Regions from separate parts of the Desulfomicrobium aestuarii genome, predicted to be linked through region 2. Evidence: predicted binding sites of a transcription regulator. Region 2 holds the regulator's gene; the other holds the start of a gene.
The links. Region 2 encodes sigma-54, which starts transcription at its own class of promoters, with help from an activator protein. Its sites were predicted from a motif close to CTGGCACGGNNNNTGCTT; they were not measured.

Region 1: the regulator sigma-54 is predicted to act here: its motif matches at 1,763-1,780, upstream of fliD (flagellar filament capping protein FliD).

What each region holds. Positions count from the first base shown of each region.
Region 1 is NZ_AP042427.1:3,607,235-3,612,304, reverse strand. It holds gene tsaB (tRNA (adenosine(37)-N6)-threonylcarbamoyltransferase complex dimerization subunit type 1 TsaB) at 1-658, shown strand, start outside; gene ACZ5AC_RS16610 (flagellin N-terminal helical domain-containing protein) at 804-1,694, shown strand; gene fliD (flagellar filament capping protein FliD) at 1,827-3,890, shown strand; gene fliS (flagellar export chaperone FliS) at 3,901-4,311, shown strand; gene asnB (asparagine synthase (glutamine-hydrolyzing)) at 4,390-5,070, shown strand, end outside.
Region 2 is NZ_AP042427.1:2,722,599-2,727,668, forward strand. It holds gene lptC (LPS export ABC transporter periplasmic protein LptC) at 1-3, shown strand, start outside; gene ACZ5AC_RS12335 (LptA/OstA family protein) at 19-534, shown strand; gene lptB (LPS export ABC transporter ATP-binding protein) at 531-1,253, shown strand; gene rpoN (RNA polymerase factor sigma-54) at 1,366-2,796, shown strand; gene hpf (ribosome hibernation-promoting factor, HPF/YfiA family) at 2,863-3,405, shown strand; gene ACZ5AC_RS12355 (PTS sugar transporter subunit IIA) at 3,410-3,859, shown strand; gene rapZ (RNase adapter RapZ) at 3,883-4,770, shown strand; gene ACZ5AC_RS12365 (PTS sugar transporter subunit IIA) at 4,788-5,070, shown strand, end outside.

The DNA of each region.
Region 1 (5,070 bases), 880 kb from region 2:
GAACCTCCTCTTCAGCGAGGAGATTCTCTGCCCCGGCCAGTCCATCCGCCATCTGCCCACGGCCATGGAGTGCGCCCTGGCCGTGCGCGGCGCCACAGCCCGCGACCTGGCCGGCATCGCCTGCGTGCGCGGCCCCGGATCCTTCACGGGCCTGCGCATCGCCCACGCGGCCATGTACGGCCTGTCCCGGCCCTTCGCCATCCCCATGGCCGGGCTGGCCTACCTGGAGCTGCTGGCCGCCCAGGCCTCGGATTTCGCCACCGGGGAAACCTGGGTGCTGACCTACGCCCGCAAAGGCCAGGTCTACATGCAGGGGTTCTCGAACGGCCTGCCCCTCGGCCCTGTCCGGCCGGCGCGCGTCGCCCAGACGCTGGGCCTGCTCGCCGACCGTCCAGCCCCGCTCTTCCTCCTCGGCAGCGGTGTGCGCAAGAACCCCGAACTGCAGGGACTGGCAAATGCGTCCGTCCTGCCGCCCGCCCTGGACATGCCCGCCCCGACGGCCCTGCTCGCGGCGGCATGCGCGGCGTCCTACGCCGACAGCCCGCCACCGCCCCTCTACCTGCGCAAATCCGACGCCGAGGACAACCTCGACGCCATTGCCCAGTCCCGCGGCATCCCCTGCGATGAAGCGCGGCGTCACATCCCGGACTTCGAGTGATTTGTCCGACATGAATTGTCGGACAAATTTCCCCTAAAGAAAATCCGCACCCTGCCGATTCAGTCATCAAGAGCAATGAAGCAGCCCCGTCAGGCTGCGAATCCAAAGGCAAGGATGCCGACAATCTTTCAAGGAGGAATTACCTATGTCACTCATCATCAACCACAACCTGATGGCCATGACCGCGGCCCGGAACCTTTCCAGCGCCTACGGCAACCTTTCCACCTCGGTGAACCGCCTGTCCTCGGGCCTGCGCATCACCACCGCGGCTGACGACGCCGCCGGTCTCGCCATCCGCGAGCTCATGCGCGCCGACATCGCGTCCCTGAACCAGGGTGTGAGAAACGCCAACGACGCCATCTCCATGATCCAGACCGCCGACGGCGCCCTCCAGGTCATCGACGAGAAGCTGATCCGCATGAAGGAGCTGGCCGAGCAGGCCGCCACCGGCACCTACACCTCGGACCAGCGTCTGATCATCGACTCCGAGTACCAGCAGATGGCCTCGGAAATCACCCGAATCGCCAACGCCACGGACTTTAACGGCATCTACCTGCTGAACGGCAACCTTTCGAGCGATACTCACAGTGGTAGCGGCCTGCAGTCCAGCGGCAAGCTCAAGGTGCACTTCGGAACGGCCAACGACAGCGCCGAAGACTACTATTACATCAAGATCGGCGACTCCACCGCCTCGGCCCTCGGTGTCGGCATATCCAGCGGTACCGGCGCAGGAGCGAGCATCTCCACCCAGCAGGGTGCCCAGGAGGCTCTCGATGCCCTGAACAAGGCCATCACCTCCAAGGACAACATCCGCGCCAACTTGGGCGCCCTGCAGAACCGTCTGGAGAACACCATCACCAATCTGACGGTCCAGGCCGAGAACCTCCAGGCAGCTGAATCCCGGATCTCCGACGTGGACGTGGCCACGGAAATGACCAACTTCGTGCGCAACCAAATCCTGACCCAGTCGGCGGTGGCCATGCTGTCCCAGGCCAACACCCTGCCGCAGATGGCGCTGCAGCTCATGCAGGGATAACGTCCCTGAGCTGACGACGCATTCCCGGCCGGGTCGCGGAAGCGGCCCGGCCTTTTTTCCCTAAAGGGATGGCATCGAGTTTGCTTTAATCTCGGATGCGGACGCACTTCATCCCAAAGCACGCGAGGCCCCATGGCTGACGATCTGACCACCACCCTCACTTCCGGAGCCATACGTTTCACCGGGCTCGGCTCGGGCACCGACTTCGAGTCCATGGTCGACAAGCTGATCGAGGTCGAAAAGACGCACACCAAACGTCTGGAAAGCTGGCGCGCCCAGTGGGAAGTCAAGAGCGAAAGCTTCGACTCCCTGTCCACTTCCCTGCTCTCGCTCAAAACGACCTTGGACTCCATGAACACGCCGGACGAATTTCTCGTCAAGCAGGTCGCCTCTTCAAACCCGATGGCCCTGACCGCTACGGCCGGCAGCGCTGCGGAAGAAAGTTCCCATCAGATCGACGTGGTGTCCCTGGCGACCAACGACATGCACATGGGGGCGGTAATTTTTTCCTCGACTGACGATGTCATCAGCGGGGGCGCATCCGGGACCTTCGCCTTCACTGTCGGCTCCCGTCAGGTCTCCGTGGACGTGACGTCCACCACGACGCTGTCCCAGTTCGCGAGCCTCATCAATTCCGACCCGGACAACCGCAACTCCGTGCGCGCCAGCGTCATCAACGACGGCAGCGGCTACCGTCTGCAGATTCGCAGCATGGACCTGGGTGCAGGCAACGACTTCATCGTCGACGACGCTCTGACTTCTCCGAATTTATTGGCAAACTTTGGAAAGAGTCAGTTCATCGAAACGCAGAACGCGGGCAACGCACAGCTCCGCGTGGATGGCTTCCCGATCATCCCCCCAACCCAGACTGCGGACATTCTCAAGGCAACCGTGGCGGGCGCAGCCTCCACCGACGTAGTGTCCGCCAGCGGCGGGACATTCAAATTCGCATATGCGGGCAACATCCATTCCATAACTATTTCGGCCTCCGACACCTGGGCCGACCTGGCTGCGAATATCAACGCGGCCGCAGGCATCACCGCCTCGGCGGCCGATACCGCCGAAGGCCTCGAATTCACCCTGACCGGAGCGCCCGGCTCGAACAACCAGATTTCCATCATCAATTCCCCGGGGACAAGCATCGAGAATCTGCAAGGCCGTCATTTCACCCAGATGCAGGGAGCCACGGACGGGTACATAGAGCGGGCAAGCAACGCCATCTCCGACATCATTCCCGGCGTGACCATGAACCTGACCAGCACGGGAAGTTCGACGCTCACCACCAGCCTGGACCCTGAGTCCGTGATCCTGAACGTCCAGACCTTCGTCGAATCCGTCAACGCGGTGCTGCTGCAGATAAAGGAGCAGACCCAGGTCAAGACGGTGGGCGCCAACGTGTCCGGCTCCCTGCTGACGGGCAACTACGGGCTGCAGATGATCCAGCAGAAGATCAAGAACATCCTGGCGGAAAAGGGCGTGGGCTTCGACTACGACATGGACCCCCTCATCTCCCTGGGCAGCATCGGCATCACCACGGACACCAGCGAAGGCTCGCCCACCTTCGGACTTCTGAAGCTGGACCAAAGCGCCTTCTCCGCCGCCCTGACCTCGAACCCCGACGCCGTGGCCCGCCTTTTCAGCGCGGACTACTATCCGTCCACCAAGGAGGTGGTGAACGGGCAGGCCGTGGAATCCTCCAATTTCAAGTTCGATTCCTACGTCAAAGGCATCACCGGCGCCGGAGATTTCTCCGTGTCCTACACGGTGGACGCCGGAGGCAACATCACTGCCGCGAGCATCAACGGCTATGCCGCAAACGTCGACGGCAACAAGATTGTCGCCGCAGGCGACGGCAACATTGCCCGCGGTCTGGCCTTGGAGATTCTGAACCTCACGGCGGGCTCCTACTCCGGGCAGGTCCAGATCAAGTCCGGCAAGGCCGAGGAATTGTCGCAGGAAATCAAAAAACTGACGGACCCCCTGACCGGTACCCTGGAGATTCTCAAGAACAACTACCAGGACATCATGGACTCCATCGACGACAAGATCGCCTACGAGGAGCGGCGGTTGGCGCTGATGGAGCGCACCCTGCGGCTGCGCTTCGCCAACCTCGAGGCGGTCCTTGGCAATTACGACAACATTTCGACCCAGCTCAGCTCGCAAATCAAGAGCCTCCCCGGCTCGTCCAGCAGTTAAGGAGTAAGCAGTGCACAAAGCCGCAAACGCATACATGCAGACCCACGTCACCACCACGACCCCGGGACACCTCGTGGTCATGCTCTACGACGGGGCCATAACCTTCCTCGAACAGGCCAAGCAGGAGATCGCGGCCAACAACTTCGCCAAGAAAGGCATCCTCATTTCCCAGGCCCTGGACATCATCGCCGAACTCGACGGTTCCCTGAACAACGAGAAGGGCGGGGAACTCGCCCAGAACCTCCACCGCCTCTACATGTACTGCAACACCCGCCTGCTGCGGGCCAACCTGAAGATGGACACGGCCATCATCGACGAGGTCATCAGCATCCTATCCTCCTTCCGCTCGGCCTTTGCCGAGATTTCCAGGACGCAGCCCCATCCCGCGCCACCCAAGGCCTCTGCCTACTACGCGCGCTGACCCGCCGATGCGAGGCGTCGTCAAGGCACGCATTCTGCAACCGTTCACCGGAACATCACCTCAACCGGGAACGCGTGCATGTGCGGCATAGCCGGCTTTTTCAACCCCAGCGGAATAACTCCGGACACGAATATCCTCGGCGCCATGGCCCAGGCCATCGCCCATCGCGGCCCCGACCACCAGGGACTGCACCAGGACGAGCGTTGCGCACTGGCGTCCAGGCGCCTGGCCATCATCGATCTGCAGGGCGGCAACCAGCCCCTGGTCCACGAGCCGTCGGGCATGATCCTGGTCTTCAACGGCGAGATCTACAACTACCAGTCCCTGCGGGTCGAGCTCGCCAGTCTCGGCCATCATTTCCACACCCGCTCCGACTCGGAAGTGCTCCTTGCCGCCTATGTGCAGTGGGGCGAAAAATGCCTGGACCGGCTGGCGGGGATGTTCGCCTTCGCCGTCTGGAACCCCGGAACCCGGCGCCTGTTCCTGGCCCGGGACCGCATGGGGAAGAAACCGCTCTTCTACGCGGCCCTGCCGGACGGAACCCTTGTCTTCGCCTCCGAGATCAAGGCCATCCTCCATTATCCCGGCATTCCCAGGGCCATAAACGTCCTGGCCATGGACAGGCTCCTCGACTACGGCTTCAACCTCGCCCCTGACACCTTCCTGGAAGGGATACGGCAGCTCCCGCCCGCGAGCTTTCTCGTCCACGACGGCAAGGGGCTCCGCGCCGCGGCCTACTGGGACATTCCCATGGACGCA
Region 2 (5,070 bases):
TGACGAGCGGGGACATCTATGCGTTCACTCATTCTGATTCTCCTCCTGGCATGGGCCGCCCCCCTGTGGGCAGCGGAAAAGACCGTGCCGGTCAAGATCACGTCCGACACCATGACCTATACCCAGAAAGGCGACCAGGTGGTCTTTTCCGGGTCGGTGCACGTCATCCGCCAAGACGTCGAGATGTGGTCCGACACCCTGACCGTGCTCCTCGACAAGAAGCAGGGCGGAGGCAACTCCACCCAGACCGCCATGGACCAGCAGAGCTCCATCAAGAAAATCATCTCCCAGGGCAATGTCCGCCTCAAGGCCGACAAGGGCCGCTCCGGCACCTGCGACAAGGCCACCTACGACACGGCCACGGAAATCCTGACCCTCGAAGGCGATCCGGTGCTGATGGAAGGCGCCAACAAGATCCAGGGCGAGGTCATCAAGCTCTACATGCGCGAGAACCGCAGCGAGGTTCTGGGCGGCAAGCAGCGGGTCGAGGCCATCTTCAACACCCCGGCCGACACCAAGGAGCTCAAGCCGTGACGACCCTGTCCGGCCGCCAGCTGGCCAAACGCTACGGGGCCCGCGACGTGGTCCGCGACATCGACCTCGACGTGCGCCAGGGCGAGGTCGTCGGCGTGCTCGGCCCCAACGGCGCCGGCAAGACCACGACCTTCTACATGCTCGCCGGCATCGTCACGCCCACCCGCGGGGAAGTCACCCTGGACGGCGTGGACATCACCCGCTGGCCCCTGCACAAGCGCGCCCGCCTGGGCATGAGCTACCTGCCCCAGGAAAGCTCCATCTTCCGCAAGCTGACCGTGCGCCAGAATCTGCAGCTCATCCTGGAATACTCCGGCCTCTCGGCCGAGGAGCAGAAGCGCACGGCCGACAGGCTCCTGGACGAGCTCGGCATCACCCGCCTGCAGGACCAGCTGGCGGCCTACCTGTCCGGCGGCGAGCGCCGCAGGCTCGAGATCGCCCGCGCCCTGATCCGCGACCCGAAGTTCATCCTGCTGGACGAACCCTTCGCCGGCATCGACCCCCTGGCCGTGGACGACATCCAGACCATCATCGAGGGCCTCAAGGCCAAGGGCATCGGCGTGCTCATCTCCGACCACAACGTGCGCGAGACCCTGCAGATCTGCGACCGCGCCTACCTAGTGTACGACGGCCGCATCATCCTGAGCGGCAGCCCCGACGAGATCGTCGCCGACCCCGGGGCGCGCAAGGTCTATCTCGGCGAGGGTTTCAGCCTTTAGCGGGGTGCCGATTTCCCAAGGATTGCCACGACCTGCCTTCTGTGGCAAAGTCTTTGCTGGATGAATCCGCCGACGACAACACTGCATCTTACGCTGGGACGACAGAGACACTATGGGCCTTGAACTCCGACAGAACCTCAAGCTGACGCAGCAGCTGGTCATGACCCCGCAGCTGCAGCAGGCCATCAAGCTGCTTCAGCTCTCCCGATTCGAGCTCCTCGAAGCCGTCCAGCAGGAACTGCTGGAAAATCCGATGCTTGAGGAAGCGCCGCGGGAGATCTCCGAGGAGGTCGAATCCCAGGCCCCGCCCGTGGAGCAACGGGCCGACGTGTCCTTCGACGACGCCGAGCTCATGCGCAACGCCGACTGGGAGAACTACCTCGGCGACTTTTCGAGCACGACCAAGCAGGTGCAGTTCAAGGAGACCGAGGCCCTCGAGGAGATGATGTCTTACGAGGCCAGGCTCTCGGGCAAGCCCTCCCTGGAAGGCCACCTCCTGTGGCAGCTCTGCCTCTCCAACATCACCGAAGAGGAGGAGGCCATCGGCGAGGCCATCATCGGCAACCTGGACTCCCTGGGCTACCTGACGACCAGCGCCGAGGAGATCGCCTCCGAGACCCTTTCGCCCCTGGCCCTGGTCCAGTCCGTCCTGCACCGCCTGCAGCGCTTCGACCCCGTGGGCGTGGCCGCCCGTTCCCCCAAGGAGTGCCTGCTCATCCAGTTGGAGGTCCTGGGCCAGGACGACCCCATCCTCGTTTCACTGGTGGACGAGCATCTGGAGGATATCGAGAAGCGCCGCTACAAGCCGCTCCTGCGCAAGTTCAAGATCCAGATGGAGGACCTGAAGGCCTACCTTGACATCATCCAGACCCTGGACCCCATGCCCGGCGCGAGCTACGGCAGCGACAACACCGTCTTCGTCAGCCCCGACGTCTTCGTGTACGAGTACGAAAGCGATTTCGTCATCGTCATGAACGACGACGGCCTGCCCAAGCTGCAGCTGAGCCCCTACTACATGGACGACACGAGCCTGGCCGTGAAGGGCCCGGACCGGGAGTACCTCCACGACAAGATGCGTTCGGCCATGTGGCTCATGAAGAGCTTGCACCAAAGGCAGAGAACCCTGTATAAGGTGGTCGAGAGCATCGTGCGGTTTCAGCGGGGCTTCTTCGAGCACGGCGTGACCAAGCTCAAGCCCCTCATACTCAAGGACGTGGCCGACGACATCGAGATGCACGAGTCCACGGTCAGCCGCATCACCACGAGCAAGTACGTGGCCACCCCGCACGGCATCTTCGAACTGAAATTTTTCTTCAATTCCGCGCTGGAGATGGACGACGGCACCCAGGTGGGCTCCGAGTCCGTCAAGGCCATCATCAAGAAGATGGTCAGCGAGGAAGACCCCAAGCACCCCTACAGCGACGAGAAGATCGCCGCGGTGCTGAAGGAAACGCTGGATGTCAACATCGCCCGCCGCACGGTGGCCAAATACCGCGCCGTCCTGGGCATCGAGTCGTCATCCAAGCGCAAGCAGGTGTTTTGATATTCCACCCCTCGCCGCCCTTCCGGGAAGACGCGGGGTTGACCCTCAACTGACGAGGAGGATTCCATGAGGATAGTCTTCAACTTCAAGAACTTCGACCCTTCCGACCACCTGCGCAAGTACGCCAAGGACCGTTTCGGCAAGCTCGGCAAGTTCATGGCCGGCACCCCTGACGCCGAACTGCAGGTCAACCTCGAAGTCGAGAAATTCCGCCATATCGCCGACGTCGTCCTGACCGGCAAGAACGTGCACATCTCCGCCCGCGAGGACAGCGAGGACATGTACTCCACCGTCGACATGGTGTGGGACAAGCTCGAGGCCCAGATGCGCAAGGTCCGCGACAAGGACAAGAGCAAGCGCAAGGCCGGCGGCGACACCGTGCGCATGGACGTCATCAGCTTCGACGAGGACACCACGGGCAAGCGCAGGCAGAGCATCCAGCAGACCGACCACTTCGAGCCCAAGCCCATGGTCGTCGAAGAGGCCGCCATGCAGCTCGGCAAGACGGAGAACGAGTTCCTCGTCTTCCTGAACGCCGAGAACGAACGCGTCAACGTCATCTACCGCCGCAAGACCGGCGACTTCGGCCTCATCGACCCTGGGGTATAAGGGCATGAAGCTTGCCGAATACCTGGATAAAGACCTGATCATCTCCGACCTTTCGGCCAGGACCAAGAAGGAGGTCCTGGCCGAACTCGTTTCCCCGCTCCCGGGCAAATTCCCGGGCGTTGACCCCGTGCGGGTGGCCCAGGTGCTCCTGGACAGGGAAATGCTGGGCACCACGGGCATCGGAGACGGCATCGCCATCCCTCACGGAAAGCTGGACAGCCTCGACCAGGTCATGGTCATCGTGGGACGCAGCCGCGAAGGCGTCGATTTCGCCAGCCTGGACCACAAGCCGGCCACCATCTTCTTCACGGTCCTGGCCCCCTCCAGCGTGGTGGGCCTGCATCTGAAGATCCTGGCCACCATCTCGCGCCTGCTCAAGGACAACGCCTTCCGCCAGGCCTTCGCCGACGCGGAAGGCGGCGACGGGCTGTGGCGGCTGCTGCAGTCCGTCTGAAGCCTGTGCAAGGAACCCCCGCCATGGAAATGCGCAACGCACCGAAAAACGTCGTCATCGTCTCGGGCATGTCGGGCTCGGGCAAGAGCACGGCCCTGCGCGTCTTCGAGGACATGGGCTTCTTCTGCGTGGATGGCCTGCCGGCCCGCATGGCCCCGGCCCTGATCGAGCTGTTCTTCTCGTCCTCGTCCACGGACTACCCGGGCCTGGCCATGGGCATGGACCTGCGCCAGCCCGACTTCGCCGGGCAGTGGCGGGAAGTGTTGCAGGACATGGAGAAGCTGTCGGTGCGCCCGACCATCATCTTCACGGACTCCTCGGACCAGGTCCTGCTGCGCAGGTACGCCACCACGCGCCGACCCCACCCCCTGGCCACGGGCAACCTGGGCCTGGAAGCGGCCCTGGACCGGGAACGGGAGATCCTGGAGCCCATCCGTAACCAGGCCGACCTGGTCGTCGACACGTCCCACTACTCGGTCCACGACCTGCGCCGCGTCATCCAGGACAAGTGGGCGAGCATCGCCAGCCTGAGCCAGGGCATGCGCGTGCACCTCATCTCCTTCGGCTTCAAGTACGGGGCCCCGGCCGAGGCCGACACGGTCATGGACCTGCGTTTCCTGCCAAACCCCTATTTCGTCGAGGACCTGCGCCCCCTGTCCGGACAGGATGAAGCCATCGCCCGCTACGTCCTGGACGGCGAACCCGGCCGGGAGTACCTGAAGAGGCTCCTGGAGTTTCTCGACTTCACCGTGCCCCTCTACGCCAGGGAAGGGCGCTACCGCCTGACCATGGCCTTCGGCTGCACCGGCGGCAGACACCGCTCCGTGGCCGTGACAGAGGCCGTGCTTGCCCACCTGAGGGCGCGCGGGTACACCGTCTCTGTGGAGCATCGGCATTTCAGTCTCGGATAACGCGTTCTGGAGGAAGAATGGTTGGAGTGATTCTGGTGACCCATGGCCAGTTCGGCCAGCATCTGCTGGAGGCTGCCCAGACCATCTTGGGGCCGCAGGAACAGTGCGCCCACATAGCGGTGGAAGGCGCGGTGGACATGGCCACCCTGCTGACGGACCTGAAAAGCGCCGTCAAACGGATGGAGACGGGCGAAGGCGTGATCATCCTGACCGACATGTTCGGCGGCACGCCGTCCAACATCGGCCTGTCCCTGCTCCAGCCGGGCAAGGTCGACGTCCTGACCGGGGTCAACCTGCCCA